2 regions of the Peribacillus sp. NPDC096447 genome follow, and region 2 is predicted to be linked to the other one. Evidence: predicted binding sites of a transcription regulator. Region 2 holds the regulator's gene; the other holds the start of a gene.
The links. Region 2 encodes Rex, which represses fermentation and respiration genes when NADH is low (regulators of the CRP and FNR family bind a similar motif). Its sites were predicted from a motif close to TTGTGAAATATTTCACAA; they were not measured.
Positions count from the first base shown of each region.

Region 1: qoxA (cytochrome aa3 quinol oxidase subunit II) is a predicted target of Rex. The motif match lies at 1,760-1,777, and genes of this name have one in related genera.

Region 1 covers NZ_JBIWEV010000006.1:112,059-124,015, reverse strand. The annotation lists gene qoxB (cytochrome aa3 quinol oxidase subunit I) at 1-637, opposite strand, end outside; gene qoxA (cytochrome aa3 quinol oxidase subunit II) at 711-1,640, opposite strand; gene ACIQZD_RS20285 (hypothetical protein) at 2,685-2,999, opposite strand; gene ACIQZD_RS20280 (S1C family serine protease) at 3,250-4,485, opposite strand; gene ACIQZD_RS20275 (hypothetical protein) at 4,682-5,371, opposite strand; gene ACIQZD_RS20270 (hydrolase) at 5,561-5,917, shown strand; partial or broken gene ACIQZD_RS20265 (cytosine permease) at 5,999-6,706, shown strand; gene ACIQZD_RS20260 (ketoacyl-ACP synthase III) at 7,109-8,092, opposite strand; gene ACIQZD_RS20255 (winged helix-turn-helix transcriptional regulator) at 8,376-8,726, opposite strand; gene ACIQZD_RS20250 (nitroreductase family protein) at 8,852-9,475, shown strand; partial or broken gene ACIQZD_RS20245 (ABC transporter permease) at 9,649-10,017, opposite strand; gene ACIQZD_RS20240 (PadR family transcriptional regulator) at 10,004-10,348, opposite strand; gene ACIQZD_RS20235 (NAD(P)H-dependent oxidoreductase) at 10,550-11,080, shown strand; gene ACIQZD_RS20230 (winged helix-turn-helix transcriptional regulator) at 11,152-11,511, opposite strand; gene ACIQZD_RS20225 (ABC transporter permease) at 11,819-11,957, opposite strand, start outside.
Region 2 covers NZ_JBIWEV010000009.1:832-9,591, forward strand. The annotation lists gene tsaE (tRNA (adenosine(37)-N6)-threonylcarbamoyltransferase complex ATPase subunit type 1 TsaE) at 1-216, shown strand, start outside; gene tsaB (tRNA (adenosine(37)-N6)-threonylcarbamoyltransferase complex dimerization subunit type 1 TsaB) at 216-908, shown strand; gene rimI (ribosomal protein S18-alanine N-acetyltransferase) at 931-1,383, shown strand; gene tsaD (tRNA (adenosine(37)-N6)-threonylcarbamoyltransferase complex transferase subunit TsaD) at 1,380-2,393, shown strand; gene abc-f (ribosomal protection-like ABC-F family protein) at 2,663-4,582, opposite strand; gene moaC (cyclic pyranopterin monophosphate synthase MoaC) at 4,715-5,221, shown strand; gene ACIQZD_RS23105 (redox-sensing transcriptional repressor Rex) at 5,255-5,914, shown strand; gene ACIQZD_RS23110 (YdiK family protein) at 5,942-6,154, opposite strand; gene ACIQZD_RS23115 (CPBP family intramembrane glutamic endopeptidase) at 6,151-6,876, opposite strand; gene groES (co-chaperone GroES) at 7,211-7,495, shown strand; gene groL (chaperonin GroEL) at 7,555-8,760, shown strand, end outside.

The DNA.
Region 1 (11,957 bases), on a different contig from region 2:
CTCTCATTTTCAAGATTGTTACGATAAAGTTGATACCAGTCAGTAATGTACCGATACCTGCAATTTGAAGTGAAATCGCGTAATAGTTCGAACCTACTGATTCACTGAAATCGTTACCTGCAAGCGGGAAGTAAGATGTCCAGCCTGCATCAGGAGAACCACCGACTACGAAAGAGATGTTAAATAGCATTGCCCCCATGAAGAATAACCAGAAGCTTACTGCGTTCAGACGTGGGAATGCTACGTCACGCGCTCCAACTTGCAATGGTGTAACAATGTTCATTAACCCAATGATAAATGGCATAGCCATGAACAGGATCATGACGACCCCGTGTGTTGTAAATACCTCATTATAATGCTGTCCATCCAAAAGACCGTTATCTGGAATAGCCGTTTGAGCACGCATCATAAGAGCATCCACGCCACCACGGAAGAGCATAAGCAGTGCTGCCAAGATGTACATGATACCAATACGTTTATGGTCAACCGTTGTTAACCACTCACGCCATAAGTAACCCCATTTTTTAAAATAGGTAATTCCGGCAACAACCGCAATCATGGTTAAACCAATGGCAACCATGGATGCATAAATCGCAGGACTTGGATGAGGTACGGCAAATCGATCAAAGTAATCCATACTTTTGTGACTCCTTTCAGGAAAATATTCCTTATCTTGTAAACCTAGTTGTTTTATCGAACGAAATTAATTCTTAGTGATCATGATTCATGTTGCTGTGTTCTGAATGTTCCTCGTGTGAATCCTTGGAATCAGTTTCTTCCGTATCAGAGGATCCGTGGTCATGACCAGCATTTTCCCCTTCAGGAGCTGGAGAAAACTCTAAGTGAGTTCCAGTGAAAGTGGATTGTCCCACATGACCAGGTTTTAATAATTCATTGAATTTTTCCTCAGTAATCGGTTTAGCAGTAGCTTTAATTTCATCTACCCACTTATCGTATTCTTCTGCAGACAGTACATTAACGTTGAACGTTTGCTGAGCAAAACCTGAACCACTGAAGTTTGAATTTCGACCCATATACTCTCCTGGTACGTCAGCTGCTAAGTGCAACGTATTAACCATGTCCGACATCGCGTATTTTTGTCCTCCAAGTTGCGGAATCCAGAAACTTGAGATTGGACCGTATGAGTAAAGTTTAAATTCAATTGGTCGGTTAGTAGGTAAAAACAGATAGTTGACTGTTTCGATATCTTCTTCCGGATAACTAAAATGCCACTTCCAGTTGGAAGATGAAGCGTAAATAATTAAAGGTTCTTGATCACCGTATCCTTTAGGTGTTGCCTCAACTTCATTTGTTGTTTTAACAGTAACAACGGATAGGAAAGCGACGATCAAAATTGGGATCGCAACCCAAATTATTTCAAGAACCTTACTTCCTTCTATATGAGGCGGTTCATAATCATCACGTTGTTTGGAAGCACGATATTTCATTATCATGAAGATATACAGTACCATAACGACAAGGACGACAAAGGACATTGTCCATATCGAAATCATAATAACATCTGCTTGTGTTGCAGCTACTGGCCCTTTAGGGTCCAAGACCATTAATGGGTTATCGCAACCGGTTAGCACAGTGGCAATAGTAAAAAGTATAGTTAATAGAGCCCATTTTATTTTCATAGTACTACCCCTTTCTTACATAATAAAATTCCAATTGGTAATTATTCGGACAAAGTGTTACCATGTTCACAAACCCCGACATACCAATATTAATCCCAAGTCTAAAAAAAGACAATACAAAGTGACATCTGTCACATAAAGTTCATTAAAGAGCAGTAAGAAGATGGTAAATGAACTGAAATGTTCGATAATCTTCAGCAAATGAAATATAATAAATGTTTCATATCTTGTCTATGAAAATTCACTTATCAGTACAGGATTGCATATATTACCGATCCTCTTTCCGTTTAATATTACTCTAATATAATGAAATAAAAATTTCACATTATATTCACCGTGTATATTGCCTCAAAACTCTTAAAGATTATGAATTATATTACCTATCCTGTCAATTAGGTATTTATCGTTAGAAAACATTATTTAAAACGGATTTTTTTCACTCGGCCATGGAGGTTGGTAAATGGTAGACACATTAAACACGATGTTGTCTCCATGCTTCAATACTCTTATGATCAAACACAGGTCAATATTATATATATATAAGGAAACAACGAGTTTGAAATGAAATTGGGTTCTTTCGCAATCCTTATGCCCTGTCATTATTTTTAAACAGCCGTTTAGCAATAGTCGTGGTAGAAGTAATTCAGGTTTGGTGGTTCTATCGCAAAACCCACTGACCAATAACCCCATATTGATGCCTGTATCCCTTTTGAATTATCAATTAAAATTACATAGAAAAAAATCCACAAAAAAAGGACTTCTTAAAAGTGTCCTTTTCTCGTGGATATAGTTTAAAATGTAAGTGAGAATTTCCTGGCGTGCAGGCAGTTTGTTTGGATGTCAAGCACATCGTGTGTTTGGCAATGACAAGTGCAGTATATTGTATTGAATTAAAATGTAACAAATTGGTAGTTCGATTCTGATCATACATAAAATGAAAGCGCATTCATCGAATGAGATCAAGTTGACTCAAATTCAGCAAGTTAGGCAAAAGAACAACTAGTTTTGTTTAGAAAAACAGTATATTGCGCTATATTCCTCGTTTTAGTTACTGAATTCTGTACTTCTTTTTGTTGGAGCTTTAGCCTTTGTTTTCATTTTTATGATTTTAGTCGTTTCCGGTTCAATTCTTTCGCCTTTATGTGTATTCATTACCATTTCTTCTGTCAGGACAAAAAATATACCAACTAGAAAAATGGCAGCTGCGCTTAATGTGATGGCGATTCCAACAGCGGTAAATATATAATCCTTATTGTAATCGCTTACAAAGAAACTTAAAGCAAAAATAATAATTCCGATTACACAGCCTGTGCCCGATACCCATTTCACTGCATCTAACATCTTCTGATTAGCTTCCATAATTTCATCCCCTTTCTTTCTATTTTATGACATTTCACAAATTTGTCAAATCTTTTCTATTTTTTAACATATCCACGATGAAAACCTTGACAAATAGAAGACGCCACCATTCACTTTTAGGTATTCATGACTATATGAACAAACTGCAAAAACAGTGCAAATACACTATCTATTTTTCCGACATTACCCTACTGTATACTATAAAAAAATCCCAATATAAGACCCCTGATAATAATCAGGGGCCTTACCTCTATGGTTTTTGCAAGGTGATCGTTACCGTTTTCTCTTCAGTGCCTCGATATACTTTAACCTTTACTTTATCGCCGATCTTCTTATCTGAATATAAGTATTTCCTTAATGCTGCCGCGGTATCAATTTTCGTTCCATCAATCTCAACGATGATATCCTGTTGCATAAGCCCTCCATTCGCCGCAGCCGAGCCCGCCTCTATACTCGTCACCATTACGCCGGATTTAGCAGCTTCTGGAACATTTTGAAGGTAATATTGCGGTAGTTCTTCTATACTGGCCAAGCTGACTCCTAAATATGGCCGCGTGATTTTTCCATTTTTAATCAGTTCCGTAACAATTGGAATCACATCATTACTTGGTATGGCAAACCCTAAGCCTTCCACACCATTTTCGGAAATCTTCAAACTGTTTATCCCGATCACTTCCCCAGCGGTGTTGATCAATGCACCGCCGCTGTTGCCGGGGTTGATCGCTGCATCTGTTTGAAGGACATCAAGTTCCCACTCCCCGTCCGATGTATCAACTGAAATGGAGCGTCCGGTCGCACTGACGATCCCTTGTGTAACCGATCGTGAAAAATCAAGTCCAAGAGGATTGCCAATTGCCAATACTTCTTCACCTGGACGCATGCTATCGGAATTCCCGAATTTAATTCCCTCAGGTGCCATCGAGGCATCAATTGTCAAAACCGCTAAGTCCGTCAAAGCATCAGCCCCGACAACAGCTGCCGTTGTCTTTTGTCCATCATACAATGAAATTTCGACTTCCTTAGCTCCTTCAATAACATGATTGTTCGTGATGATATAGGCTTTCCCACCAGCTTTTTTGTAAATGACCCCTGAACCAGTGCCGCTCTCAACCGTTTCGCTCTCCGTGCTTTGCCGCTGGTACGGGTTCTGGTTTTGCATCTCCTGTAAATTCACGACCCCGACAATCGATTTGGATGCTGATTCGACCATCTCTGCCCTATCATTTGAATCCGTACTCGTCGATAACTTTTCCGCCGTGACACTTTTATCTTTTTCAACACTCTCCGGTTGCTGTACACCTGCTGTTTCGGTTGACTCATTCACTGAACTATTCCCTTGATCTATAAAGTCTCCGCCAAATAGAAATACAGACGATGTAACCATAGCAGCAACCGTTCCGGAAACAAGGCTAGTTAGCCAAAGAGACTTACCCTTTTTCCGTTCTGCCTTCACTCTGACTTGCTCATCACCATTATAATTCTCCATCTTTATCCCTCCTATGATTGTCCTTTGTCCTTTACTTGACTCAATCATAAACAGGAAATATTAAAAAATTCTTAAGAAATAAAGAATAGGACGACATTTTTACAAAAAGTATAAAATTATATCGAATCCTGTATTTTGCTGCGCTGCAAATTAAAAAGGCCTCAACAGGGGCCTTCAATTCCACCATACAATTATCCTACAAGACTTCATAAACTTCTTTAGTCTTCTTATTCACTCCATACCAGCCCCAAGTGGTTTTGTGGCCACTTTTCTGACTAGGTTCATCCACCTCGAAAACATGAAAAATGTAATCTCCCTTTTCGGCATCATGATCATATTCGATATTCAATTTCGGAAAATTTTCCATGTCCACATAATCCTTCACTAGCTTCTCTGCCTGAGATTTACTTAATGTACTAACCGAAGCCTTGCTCTCTTCTTTGCCTATTGTATCCGTTGCCGCCTCATCTTCTATTTTGGATCCATTGGTTCCGTCCACAGTTGCTTCCTCCGCCGGCTCCGCCTCGTCATTTCCCTCTACTGCTTCTATCGTGGCGGAGTCTGATACAGGTTGCATTTCCACCGCCTTTGAAACCATTAGTTTACCTTCCCGGTATTTTGCTTTATATGCGGTCGCTTCTTCAAAATCGCTTTTGGCCGAATCAAAATCCTGATCGTCGTATTTCTTCATTCCACTCGCCAGAAAACCTGAAAGAACCATAAATTCCTTTGCTTCCGGTGTTTTTGCTTCTTTATAAGCTAATTCAAATGCCTCGTGGGCTTCTAAATAGTTTTCTTCATTCAACTGACTTTTCCCTAAATCCATATTGGAATCATAATTCCTTGTTACGCAGCCTGAAGCAATCAACACAATAAAAATAACCATGATTGACCTCTTCACTATATCACTCCTTTATTTTCCATATTATTCTGTAAATTCATCTTATACCATTTGATAAGAAATCCGATACCTCTATTTCCTATCTTTTTCATTAAGGAAATGTTTACATTGATGATTAACTTTTTACAAATAGTGGTACAGAATAGATAAACGCTTGAAAGGATGATGCACAGAATGATGCAGGAAAAACAGACCTATCATGTCGATTTGGTCAGCGGCGACGTTCTTGGACAAAAACTTGAAGAGAATCCAAGCTTCACTGTACACGCAACTGATGAGGAACTTGCAGAATTGAAACAATGCTTGGAGGAACACCGGACAGATGACCTGGAGGCATATGCCCGTTCACATGTGCCCTACCTTCTTTATCATCATGACCGGGCAAATGATAAATACGATGCAGCCATGAAAAGGCTTTATGCCCTCATTTATAAATTAGGGGATGAAACAGCACGAAACCATATTGAAGAAATCGGCATATTGAAAGATAACAAATTCGAGGGACAAGAAGAAGTGCAAAAGTTCAAATAGGAAATAGAAACAGAACCTGAAATTTGAAGTGAACCCAAAAAGTTAGACACTTTATTTACTTAGGCAGCCTTGAGGACATGTTACGCTGGCACAGTCATCGGGACTATATGGATGATGACATTAGGCGCAACCTTAACCATAGCGATTCCTAACTTCCTTGATCACTCTGGCGGTAACTTGGCCAGCCTGTTTGGAAATTTTGCTATAATCATGTTCTTTATAATCATCTTTGGACAGCTTGCTATAAATGTCTTTAACCTATATGGAGCATTCATGGCAACCATAACAACAATTGAACCGTTTATTAAATTAAAGGTCACACCGAAAGTAAGAATAGGAATGATATTCTGTGTAACAGTAGCAGGTACCGTTTTGTGCTTACTAGGTCAGAGTAATTTCCTATCCTTTTTCTTGAATTTCATCTTTTTCATTAGTTATTTTTTAATTCCCTGGACATCCATCAACCTTGTTGATTATTATTTGCTGCGACATGGCCATTACAATGTAAAAGATATTTTTGATGTGAACGGTCAATATGGCAAAATAAATTGGATTACTTGTATGGCATTTCTAGTATCAATCTTGGCGGAAATCCCTTTTATAAACACATCATTCTATGTAGGACCGATAGCCAAGGCCTTTGAAGGGGCAGATATCGCTTGGATTATTGGCTTAGTTGTCCCAGCTGTTTTGTATTACTTCCCAATGAGAAAAAAGTTGAATATCGCTGAAAATGCAATAAAACAAGAGAATGGTCCGATAGAGAAAACAGACGCTAGTGTTAAGTAAATTAATATCAAGTGTCGGATAACAGAGAACCTTAAAATGAACTGCACCCCAAATTGGAGGTGCAGTTTTTTTGACCAAAATATACGATAAATGAAATATTACATGTATGCTGTTTAGAGTACTTGTAAGGAAAAAAATTCATTTCACAAGAAAGCATTTCAAACAAGAACCAGAGAAAATATCAAATACTACAAGCATCAGCTAATCAAGGTAAAAATAAAAGGCATGAGCCGGTAGATTACCGGGTTCATGCCTTCAAGGCTGTTTAAATAAAGTGCCTAACTATTTAGGTTCACTTCAGTTCAAAGGTTCTGTTTTTTTAAAGTGGATGTTGTGGTATATCTCTAGTTGTCTAAAATAAAAATAAAGGTCTTGTTGAATTATCCTGACTAGAAAGTAGTGTTATAAGGTCCAATTGATAAGCAATCCAGCTTGAGCTAACCCACCGCCGAAACCATATAATAAAACCTTCTCACCACCACTGAGCTTCCCTTCTTTTAATCCTATTTCTAAAGATAATGGAATTGTTGCTGAAGAAGTATTTCCATACTCCACTAAGCTATATAAAGTACGCTCAATTGGAAAGCCACTTCTATCACATATTGACTCAATCATTCTTAAATTTGCACTATGCGGTACGAACCAATCAACATCATTCAATTGATATTCAGCATTTTTCATCACAGTTTGCATTCCTTTTGGAACAGTAGTAACAGCCCATTTATAAACCTCACGTCCATTTTGTACCAGGTTGCCACTATTATTTAAGTCTTCACCATTTATACGTGTCGATAGGTTTGTACTATATAAATGTTTTCCGCCTTCTCCCTCCGAATATAAATGTGAAGAAATAAAACTTGGCTGTTTTTCATCATATTCTACAAGAACTGCTCCTCCGCCATCTCCAAATAAAATACAAGTGGCTCGATCTTCATAGTCCATAAGTTTTGATAAAGTATCGGCTCCAATAACAAGAACTTTCTTGTTTAAACCAGATGTTACCAATCCATTAGCTACATGCAGCCCATAAGTAAATCCTGCACAGGCAGCGTTTAAATCAATAGCTCCAGTATTCTTAATGCCTAGCTTTGCTTGGACTAAAGATGCTACACTGGGAGTGTTGAAATCAGGAGTAAAGGTACAGACAATGATCATATCAACATCTTCGACAGATTTATCATACCGTTCCATTAAATCCTTTACAGCTTTATAACCTATATCACTAGTAAACTCCTCTTCATGTGCAATTCTTCGTTCTTTAATACCGGTACGTTTAACAATCCATTCATCATTGGTTTCAACCATTTTTTCTAAGTCTTTATTTGTTAACCTTTTTTCAGGAACATACGAACCTATCGCAGTAATACGTGCTTTGGATTTGAACATAGAATAGCCACCTCGTGTTATGAATTGCATCAATTTTATAACTGATATTAATACCTGGTACTAATTATAAAGTAAAAAAAATCTTATGCAACTAAGCATTACATTAAAAAAAGAGCGGGGCGGGGCAAAGGAACTTTAAAGTAACGCACCTGTGAGTTTATACAATCTTTAGAGAGAATGCCAAAAGTCACCTTCAAGACATTTCCTCTAATAAAGTATTAAATTCTGCTTGCCTTACTGACCTTGTCAAAAAAACCATACTCCTAGTTGATGCAGATCTTACTTATTCATGATGACGACAGATTTGATCTTGTCTTTCGAGGTTTTGTTCGACTGCATATGCAGTGCCCCATTCACACATTGTATTTAATACAGGTACAAAGGATTGACCCAACTCAGTTAAACTGTATTCTACTTTTGGCGGTACTACTTTATATACTTCTCTTCGGACAAGCCCATCTCTTTCCAACTGCTTTAATTGGTCGGTTAAGACTTTCTGGGTAATGGCCGGTATTAGAATATAAAACTCTTTTGTCCTCATTGGTTTTTGACTCAGAAAAAAGAGGATTAAGCATTTCCACTTTCCTCCTACAGTATTCATGAAAATATTTATTCCAGTATTTAGACTCTTCATTCCTCATTCCTCCTGAATAGGCACATAAAGGTGGCTATGCCACTTTATTGTGCGTTATTTTCTTCTACATCATGGGTCCATTATACTCTGATTATGAAGCAAATATAACATTGGGAGTGAGCACGATGAGTGTAAGAGAGATTATAGAAAAAAGGCGTTCCGTAAGGCAGTATGATCCCGATTACAAAATTAGTCCAGAAACGTTGGCGACATTTATTGAAGGAGCCAGTAAATCGCCTAACGGAAACAATATTCAAGCAACACGATACCTGGTTATAGATGAACCATATTTAAAGAATTTGTTACTGCCCATTGCTTTTAATCAGCAACAGGTAATTGAAGCCTCAGTACTGATTGTTATACTAGGTGATTATCAAGCATTTGAAAAAGAAAATATCATAATGATACATGAGGATGAGTTTCAAAAAGGTTATTTTGACGCATCAGTAAGAGATTATCTAACAAACGCGGCAATCAATTATTATCTAAATAAATCAAAAGAAGATTTAAAGGTTGAATTAATAAGAGACGCAAGCCTGGCGTCAATGTCGTTAGTTTTATTGGCTAACGAGGCAGGTCTTGAAACCATTACAATGTCCGGGTATGATTCCGAACAATTAAAGTCAGCCTTAAAAATTTCTGATAGGTATTTAGATGTTATGCTAATTGCCATGGGGAAAGGAATGAAAGAAGGTCACAAAACAGTAAGACACGATGTTAACAAAGTCATTTATAAAAACAAAATATAGTGAGTGTAATTACTTTTTTAAAATTTGGATATTGGAAATTAGTGTGGAAAGAGGGTTAAAAAGAACCCTCTTCCCCTATCTTCTTATAGTTAAAACTCACCACGAGTTACCAGTCTCTTTTATCATCCACATGCAGACTTATCATATAGTCATATTAACGTAACGGATTCATTTTAGTGTTTTTGTTTGTAATAGGTTACAGCGAGCGCAAGGGCCAGCACTGTTCCTTTGACGATATCCATCGCATAATACGGAACGGACATCATGATCTGCACATATTGTAGGATTCCGACCAGGACTGCTCCAACAAAGGTTCCAAAGGCATTCGGTTTTCCAGCTCCTAAAACGGAGGAACCAATGAAGGCTGCCGCGACGGCATCCATTAAATAGGGTGACCCTGAATTGATTTCCGATGTCATGACCCTTGAAGCAAGGTCAATCCCCCCGATTGCAGCAAATAGAGCCGAAAGCAGATAGGCAAGGATTTTGTATTTATTAACCGATATCCCGGAAAGTCTCGCCGCTTCCTTATTTCCCCCAATCTAAAAAGGAATCAATCACATCTCTTACAAATTCCCATTCCAGGCGCTTTTGTTTAAATCCTTCTTCACCCACTGATGTAAGTCTGTAATATTTCCTTCTTCCTCCAGGTCCTTGCTCATCCCCCCAGTAAGAAGAAATCCATTCATTCTTTTCTAATCTCTTTAAAGACAGATAAAGTATACCTTCTTTTAATTCAAATTGGTCATCACTCTTTTCACGAACGATTTTGGCTAATTCATAGCCGTACATATCCCTCCTATGTAAAAGTGACAGGATGAGCGTGTCTATATGACCTTTTAAGACTTCCTTATTAATATTATGTTTCCACATATTGGAATAAATATATTTTATATTACTTTATAATGCAAGGTATTATTTAATGAAATATTACAAATTCAACTAACCGTTTTTTTAGTTATACCTGATTTAACACTCTCCTTTAGGTAAGTACCTATACTAAAAGTGCATACTTACGTACTTGCAGAGTGCACTTTATACTTAAAATAAATAATAATTAAGGAGGAGAAATCTTTGAAAACTCTTGTTATCGTATCACACCCAAGTCTAGAAACATCCGTCATAAATAAGCGATGGGTAGAAGCGCTAAGGAAATATCCGGAAAATTACACAGTACACGAATTGTATAAGGTTTACCCTGACGGAAACATTAATGCGGAAAAAGAACAGCAATTAATCGAATCGCATAGTAATCTTGTTTTACAGTTCCCTTTTTATTGGTTTAATTGTCCGCCTCTTCTAAAAAGATGGCTTGACGATGTTTTTACTTATGGTTGGGCTTATGGTTCAAATGGAGGCGATAAACTAAAGAATCGCAAAGCTGCATTAGCTGTATCTGCCGGAATTAACAAAGAGGATTATAGTGAAGAAGGAAGATATCGCTATACACTTGAACATTTATTATCTCCCTTTGAAACTACCTTCCTATACTGCAATGCAGATTATCGTTCATTCTTTGCGTTTTATGGTGCTGAAAATGAACCGTCCGCAAGCGAATTGGAAAATAGCGCACAAGATTATTTAAATTTTGTCGACAATCTTTAACAGGCGGTTTCATTAAAGAAGTATTTCCTAATTAGGGAAATACTTCTTTTGATTTATCAAAATAGCTACACCTACGGCCGTACAATCTCCTGAGCTGGCAAACTGTTTTTCTCTCCCCACTCGCACATCATATTTAACAATGGAATGAGAGATAGACCACGTTCAGATAATGAATATTCTACTTTCGGAGGTATTTGGGGAAATTCCTTGCGTATGATAAGGCCGTCTGCCTCCAGCTCTTTTAACATGATGCTTAGCGTTTTAAAGGAAATGGTGCCGATACTCCGCTTCAGCTGATTATGCCGCATAACCTTATTTTCAGACAGCCAATATATAATGATCATTTTATATTTGCCGCCTATTAAGGACAACGTATATCCAAAGCCAGTGTCATTTGGTTTCACGCCAGTCGGAACACAGGTTTCGCGCATAAGTTTACACTCTCCTTTGGTTAAGTATAGGATATGAATGTTCATACTTTACAATAGATCATTATCAATTTTATTGAAAGGTAAATAGGGTCCCTATAAAAATTCACTCCAACAATGAGGGATCAAAAAGTCCTCCTGCCCTATTTTAGCTTAAGTAAAAAGAGTTCATTAGTAAGTAAAATGATGAAGATGCGAAAATTCATTTCCATAATCCGTCCCTTTTTTTAAAAGGAAAAATCCTGTTGCATATCCAACAGGATTTTTTTCATAATTTTGGATTTCTGCAGAGCAACGTAACGGATTCATTTTAGTGTTTTTGTTTGTAATAAGTTACAGCGAGCGCAAGGGCCAGCACTGTTCCTTTGACAATATCCATCGCATAATACGGAACGGACATCATGATCAGCCCATTTTGTAGGATTCCGATCAGGACTGCTCCGACAAAG
Region 2 (8,760 bases):
GTCTATCGGGTAAGTGAATCGGAAGAAGATCTAGGCTTTGATGAATATTTTGATGGTGATGGTGTGACTGTCGTTGAATGGGCCCATTTAATAAAGGATCACCTTCCAGAGGAAATCTTGACCATTTATATCTATCGTCTGGGCGATACCAGCCGGCGTATTGTTTTGGAAGCCAAAGGCGAACGATATGTAAAGTTATGTAAGGAGATTATTTGATGAAGGTTTTAGCTATAGATACATCGAATTTCACATTAGGGATTGCACTGGTAAATGAGAATCAAGTAATTGGTGAGTATACGACGAACCTAAAGAAAAATCATTCGGTGCGGGTAATGCCGGCAATTGAGACACTGCTGAGGGATTGTGATACTAAACCGAAAGAACTGACTAAGATAGTGGTCGCTCAAGGTCCAGGCTCATATACAGGGGTCAGGATTGGAGTGACGATTGCGAAAAGCTTGGCCTGGACGCTTCAAATTCCCTTATCAGGTGTTTCCAGCTTAGAGGTTTTAGCAGCTAATGGTCGTTATTTTAACGGGGTGATCTCTCCTTTGTTCGATGCAAGAAGAGGGCAGATTTATACTGGATTATATGAAATGGAAAAGGACTCTTTAAAGACAGTCATTGAAGATTGTAATATTCTATCCTCTGAGTGGGCGAATCAATTGAAGGAATTAAATCGTCCTGTTTTATTTGTTGGTCAAGATGTGGACATCCATCGGGATGCAATTACGGATGCATTAGGGGAATTGGCGGTATTTGCTCCGGTACAGTCATATAATTCAAGGCCAAGCGAACTTGCCTTCATTGGTCTTGATAAGACTGAAGTGGATGTTCACCAGTTTGTACCGAATTATATCCGCATGGCTGAAGCAGAAGCTAAGTGGCTTGAACAGCAGGGGAAATAAACAAGGAAAGCGACCGATTATTATGAGTAAAACATTGACGTTCCGAAAGATGAATACGGAAGATATCGACCAAGTGCTAAACGTGGAAAAGCAGTCCTTTACTTTGCCTTGGAGCCGGGAAGCTTTTTTTAATGAATTGAATCATAATCAATATGCTGTATACATGGTGATAGAGGATGAAGGGAAAATCGCCGGTTATTGCGGTGCCTGGATCGTCATTGATGAATCGCACATTACCAATATAGCGATATTGCCAGAATACCGAGGGCAAAAGCTAGGAGAAGCTTTGCTCAGGAAGATGATTGAAATCTCCATTTCGATGGGTGTGGTGAGGATGACGCTTGAGGTCCGTGTCAGTAATGCAGTAGCCATTTCGCTCTATGAAAAACTAGGTTTCCAAAAGGGCGGAATCCGAAAAAATTATTATACAGACAATCAAGAAGATGCTTATGTTATGTGGGTGAATTTTTCATGAAAAAAGATCAATTTATATTAGGTATTGAAACGAGCTGCGATGAAACTGCGGCAGCTGTCATAAAAAATGGTACGGAGATACTTAGTAATGTCGTGGCTTCACAAATCGAAAGCCATAAACGTTTTGGCGGTGTCGTCCCTGAAATAGCTTCCCGTCATCATGTAGAACAAATTACGATTGTTCTTGAAGAAGCACTGCTGCATGCCGGTGTGACATATGAAGACTTGGATGCCATTGCCGTTACAGAAGGACCCGGCCTTGTTGGGGCACTATTAATAGGCGTGAATGCGGCGAAGGCTGTAGCTTTCGCACATGGAATACCGATTGTCGGTACGCATCATATCGCTGGTCATATCTATGCAAATCGGCTTATTCAGGAGATCGAATATCCTGCGCTTTCTTTAGTCGTTTCGGGAGGTCATACGGAATTGGTGCTTTTAGAAGAGCCAGGTTCGTTCAAGGTGATAGGGGAGACGCGGGATGATGCAGCAGGAGAGGCGTATGATAAAGTGGCTCGAACATTGGGGCTCCCTTATCCTGGCGGTCCTCATATCGATAGGCTTGCGCAAGAAGGCTCACCAACTTTGAAACTGCCTAGGGCATGGTTGGATGGCAGCTATGACTTTTCTTTCAGCGGGTTGAAATCGGCGGTGATCAACACTTTGCATAATGCAGAACAGCGCGGGGAAAAAATCGAACCTAAAGATTTAGCGGCAAGTTTCCAAGCAAGCGTGATAGAAGTGCTTGTAATGAAAGCTGTAAAAGCTGCAAAGGAATATAATGTGAAGCAGGTATTGCTTGCTGGAGGAGTTGCGGCAAATAAAGGCCTTAGGGAAGCATTAACGGAAGCTTTTAAGGATTTACCTATGGATATATCCATTCCGCCCCTCTATCTTTGTACGGACAATGCCGCCATGATCGGTGCTGCTGGCAGTGTCATGTTTGAAAAAGGAAAACGATCTGGTTTGGATTTGAACGGAAATCCTGGATTGGATATAGAAGCATTTTAATTGACGAGAAGACAGGATCCCACACTTTCGGCATCCTGTCTTTTTAGCGTGTTAATAAAATAATAGAATATTCTGTGGATAAAGTTTTTTTGATCATCATACTGCATGTGTATAAAGCGGTGTTTTTGTGGATAAGTGGATATGTTTCTGTGGGTAATGTGCATAACTCGAATTATTGGCTAATGAACGGTAAGTGGATTGTTAACAAGTTTGTGGATAACTTTTTAATTTGAAGTGAAAAAGACCGAGTCGATTGACCCGGTCTTTTGTCATTCTTCCAGTTCAGCCCATTCTTCGAGCAGCTGGTCCAATTTTTCCTGTGCATTATCAAGCTTTGTTTGGACTTCCATCACTTTTTCGTGGTCCTGAAAAACATTTGGATCGCAAAGGAGGTCATTATATTCGCTTATTTCGGTTTCAAGACGCTCCATGGCTGCCTCGATTTCCTCAATGCGCCGTTTTCGCTGGCGTTCTGCTTTTTTTGCTTCTTTATCAATTTTGTAATTTGTTTTTTCTACAGCTGCATCTAAAGTTTTAGCCTGATCCTGCTGTTCAAGTGCTTGGATTTCCGCTTGCTCCTGTTTTTTCTCTAAATAGTAATCATAATCACCGAGGAATTCTTCGTTGCCGTCTTTGGAGAGCTCTATCACTTTCGTTGCTATCCGATTTATGAAATAACGGTCATGTGAGACGAAAAGAATAGTTCCCGGATAATCGATCAATGCGTTTTCAAGCACCAATTTACTATCGAGGTCCAAATGGTTCGTTGGTTCATCAAGAATTAAAAAATTACCTTTTTGCATCATCATTTTGGCTAGAGCAAGCCGAGCCTTTTCGCCCCCGCTTAGTGTGGAAACGGTTTTCAAAACATCGTCCCCGCTAAATAGGAAATTACCGAGTACGGTGCGGATGTCCTTTTCCGGTTTAAGGGGATAGTCGTCCCATAATTCATTGAGTACGCGTTTATTGGAAACAAGGTTAGCCTGTTCTTGATCGTAGTAGCTGACTTCTACGTTCGTTCCAAAACGGAACTCCCCAGAAAGTGCAGGCAGCTTAGAAATGATCGTTTTCAATAAAGTTGATTTCCCAACTCCATTTGGGCCAACAAGAGCTATGCTCTCTCCTTTTGTCATCCGGGAATTTATATTCCTTGATACCGTTTCCCCTTCGTATCCGATAGCCAAGTCCTGGAGGTGGAGCACTTCATTTCCGCTTTGCCTTTCAATCTGGAAAGAAAAATTCGCGGATTTTTCATCACCTTGCGGCTTGTCCAATACATCCATCTTTTCGAGCTGTTTGCGTCGGCTTTGTGCTCTTTTCGTGGTCGAAGCCCTTGTGATATTACGTTGGACAAAGTCGCGAAGCTTTTCGATTTCCCCTTGCTGTTTCTCGAACAGTTTCATGTCCCGCTCATAATCTTCCGCTTTTCCCTCTAGGTAAGAACTATAATTACCATGGTATTTTTTCATGTTATTCCGGGAAATCTCATATACCAGGTTTACTACTTTATCTAAAAAATAGCGGTCATGGGAAACAATGAGCACAGCTCCCTGGTAGCTTTGTAAATATTGTTCAAGCCAAGTCAGGGTTTCGATATCCAAATGGTTCGTCGGCTCATCCAGAATCAATATATCAGGTTTCCTTAAAAGCAGCTTTCCTAATGCAAGCCTTGTTTTTTGCCCGCCGCTTAAAGTGGAAATTGGGGTAGAATAGTCAAAGTCAGCAAACTGAAGGCCATGCAATACGGAACGGATATCCGCTTCATATTGATAACCGCCCTTCTCTTTGAATTCCACCATCAAAGTGTCGTATTCATTCAGCACTTTTTGGTAAATCGTTTCGTTTTCAAAGATGTCAGGTCTGGCCATATCAGCCTCAAGGCGACGCAGTTCCTTTTCCTGCTCTATAAGGTCCGTGAATACAGTCAGCATCTCATCCCAAATGGTCAGTTCGGATTCCAATCCCGTATCCTGGGCCATATAGCCGATAGTGACGCCTTTTGGTTTGATAATTTCACCGCCATCATGGGAAAGCTGCCCGGCTATTATTTTTAGCAGAGTGGATTTTCCGGCGCCATTTCGGCCGACAAGTGCAATTCGATCTTTATTTTGAACTTCGAGCTTCACATTTGATAAAATAAGTTCAGCTCCATAATATTTCGATAGTTGATTGATTTGTAATAAAATCATAGATTTCACCTCAATTGATTATAGTTAGTGTAACGTATTTTAGTTATTATCGGCAACAGCTTGATTCCATGGTAAACAAAAGCTATTACATAAAGTGGAATAATAGTGTATGATTTAGGAGGGGTTACTTAAATGGGAGAATTAACGCATTTTAATGAACAGGGCAGGGCCAAAATGGTCGATGTGAGTGCTAAGCCTGAAACAACCCGGACGGCAGTAGCTCAATCGAGCATTTTATTGAATGATGAAATATATGAATTGGTCACGAACCAGAAAATGAAAAAAGGTGATGTACTGGCTGTTGCACAGGTTGCAGGAATAATGGCCAGCAAAAATACATCCAATATCATTCCGATGTGCCATCCCATTGCTCTGCAAGGGGTCAATATAGCCTTTGAGTGGGAAAAAGAAGAACATGGATACAGGCTTAGGATTGAAACGGAAGCTAAGACAAAAGGGAGTACAGGTGTGGAAATGGAAGCGTTAACAGCTGCATCCGTGACTGCCTTGACTGTTTATGACATGTGTAAGGCCATTGATAAGGGAATGGTGATAGGGCCTACATTCTTAGTGGAGAAAACAGGCGGAGTTTCCAGTAACGATTATAAAAGACAAGTAAAACAAGCAGATAGAGATTAAGTTGAAAAGCATGTGTGAAGGCGGGGAAGAACAATGAACCATGACCCAAAGATACCGCAGGCAACAGCCAAAAGGTTGCCATTGTATTATCGATTTTTAAAGAACTTACATTCCTCAGGCAAACAAAGAGTTTCCTCGGCAGAGCTAAGCGAAGCTGTAAAAGTGGATTCTGCCACCATACGCCGTGATTTTTCCTACTTTGGCGCGCTTGGGAAAAAAGGCTACGGCTACAATGTCAATTATTTATTATCCTTCTTTAGAAAAACACTTGATCAAGATGAATTGACCAAAGTCGCTTTAATCGGGGTAGGAAATTTAGGAACCGCTTTTTTAAATTACAATTTCATGAAAAATAATAATACAAAAATTGAAATGGCTTTCGAAGTTTCTGAAGAAAAAGTCGGCAAGCGAATAGCTGATGTGCCCATCTATCATATGGATCAAATCGATACACTATTGCAGGAAAATAATATCACTGCGGCTATATTGACCGTGCCTGCACAGGTAGCCCAGACGATAACCGATCGTCTAGTCAAAGCTGATATAAAAGGAATATTGAATTTTACACCTGCAAGGCTGACCGTGCCTGCATCCATAAGGGTTCACCACATTGACCTGGCCGTGGAGCTTCAGTCGCTCATCTACTTCCTGAAACATTATCCGGTAGTGGAAGAAGCCGCATTGGAGGAATAAAAAAACGCTGCATCTTTGCAGCGTTTTTTATTTTTTCTTATTTTTTTGTGCTGCTTTAATCTTAAAGTGCAGCATGATCATGCGTAAGCCCGATCCAAAGTCAAGAGTCGCAATAAGGACAAGTATGTAGGCGAAGAGCCCCCATCCAGAAGAATTGACGGTTTGAATCGCGATAGCGGTAAAAAGAGCTCCTAAGCCTGCATAGATGATGCCCATGAATAAGGGTGATTGACGTTTCATAATAAACCTCCGATGAAGGCCTGTGCAGTATCTATCATCTTCTCTATATCCTCCCGATATACAACTTGAAGGATGATAACAAGCGTATTCATCGCAATATGCGCGCTCATTGATACGAGAATGCGGCCTGTTTTTGCATAAAGGAAAGCAAAAGTGAAGCCCATTGCCGTATATAAAAGAAGATGTTCAAATTCACCATGCGCCAAGCCGAAAATAACTGAGCTGATTAGAGCTGAAATAAAGAAGTTAAAGCGTTTATGAAGTGATCCGAAAATGATTTTCCGGAAAATTAATTCTTCCAATATAGGTCCAATTACTGAAGTGACGAAAATGACCATGGGGACTTTGTAAATGAGTGAAATGAGCTGCTGCGTATTTTCAGATTCAGACTCCACCCCAAGCATTTGTTCAATGCTGCCGGCAATGCTTTGCGCAAAAAAAGCCATGAACACTCCTGCAATTGCCCATAATATGGACATCGAAACGGAAGTTTGATTTCTCGTGTCCAACTTTTCCCTCATATCTTTTCTCATTAAAAAAAGAATCAAGAATAAAGCAGCGAGAAAACTGAAAACTATCCAGTATGCTGCAGATTTCACTTGGAGTTCATCAGCCGGCATTCCGGTATAAGACCCGATCAGCATGAAAATGGGTACCCCAACAATACTGGATAATTGCATGGCAATATAGGTGATGATGACGAACCAATATTCTTTTTTCAAAAATGAAAACTCCTTTTATAGTCACCCATTCCGCTCGGAACGTTCCTGATATGGGGACAAGCTATAAACGCATACTCCAAAATGGTATCAAAAATTGAGGCAGAACACCACTTAAAGGTACCCCTAACATAACATTTAAATAACTTTGTTAAGGAAATCATTATGCTAAAGTAGTTTACCCGTAATTTATCAGAAATTAATAAAAAATTTTCAATAAGATACTTGCAAAAAAGGCTCGGTTTATTTAATATTATAAATGTGTTAGCACTCGATGATGAAGAGTGCTAATAATCATGTAACAAATTATCAAGAGAATATGAGGAGGTTGTTTCACTTGTTAAAACCATTAGGTGATCGCGTTATTATTGAACTAGTTCAAACTGAAGAAAAAACTGCAAGCGGTATTGTTCTTCCTGATACTGCTAAAGAAAAGCCACAAGAAGGTAAGGTAGTAGCAGTTGGTACTGGCCGTGTCCTTGAAAATGGCGAACGTGTTGCTTTAGAGGTTGCCCAAGGCGATCTAATTATCTTCTCAAAATATGCAGGTACTGAAGTTAAATACGAAAACACTGAATACTTAATTTTACGTGAAAGCGACATTCTAGCTGTTATCGGCTAATTATACATCATACTTAACTGAACGAAAATTTTCTTAAAATTTTAGGGAGGTACTTATAAATGGCTAAAGAAATTAAATTTAGTGAAGAAGCTCGCCGCTCCATGCTTCGTGGTGTGGATGCACTTGCAGATGCAGTTAAAGTAACGCTTGGACCAAAAGGTCGTAACGTGGTTCTTGAGAAAAAATTCGGTTCACCGCTTATCACTAATGACGGTGTGACGATCGCTAAAGAAATCGAATTGGAAGATGCATTCGAAAACATGGGTGCGAAATTGGTTGCTGAAGTAGCAAGCAAAACAAACGACGTAGCTGGTGACGGTACAACGACTGCAACGGTTCTTGCACAAGCGATGATCCGCGAAGGTCTTAAAAACGTAACAGCTGGTGCTAACCCAATGGGTATCCGTAAAGGAATCGAGAAAGCGGTCAATACTGCAATCGCAGAATTGAAAGCCATTTCCCAACCTGTTGAAAACAAAGAATCAATCGCACAAGTTGCTGCCATCTCTTCAGCTGATGAAGAAGTGGGCCAACTGATTGCGGAAGCAATGGAGCGCGTTGGTAACGACGGCGTCATCACAATCGAAGAGTCTAAAGGTTTCACAACTGAATTGGACGTAGTAGAAGGTATGCAGTTCGATCGCGGATATGCATCTCCATACATGGTTACTGATTCAGATAAAATGGAAGCTGTCCTTGAGAATCCATATATCTTGATCACAGATAAAAAAATCACGAATATCCAAGAAATCCTTCCTGTACTTGAGCAAGTTGTTCAGCAAGGTAAACCGCTATTATTGATTGCTGAAGATGTAGAAGGCGAAGCGCTTGCAACTCTTGTTGTGAACAAACTTCGTGGAACATTCAACGCTGTTGCGGTTAAAGCTCCTGGATTCGGTGACCGTCGTAAAGCAATGCTTGAAGACATCGCAGCTCTTACAGGCGGCGAAGTAATCACTGAAGAAATCGGTCTTGATCTTAAATCTGCAACAATCGATTCATTAGGCCGTGCGTCTAAAGTGGTTGTTACAAAAGAAAATACAACGATCGTTGAAGGCGCTGGAGATACAGCTCAAATTCAAGCTCGTGTAAACCAAATCCGTGTTCAATTAGAAGAAACAACTTCTGAATTCGACCGTGAAAAATTACAAGAACGCCTTGCTAAATTAGCTGGTGGCGTAGCGGTAATCAAAGTCGGTGCAGCTACTGAAACAGAATTAAAAGAACGTAAACTTCGTATTGAAGATGCATTGAACTCCACTCGT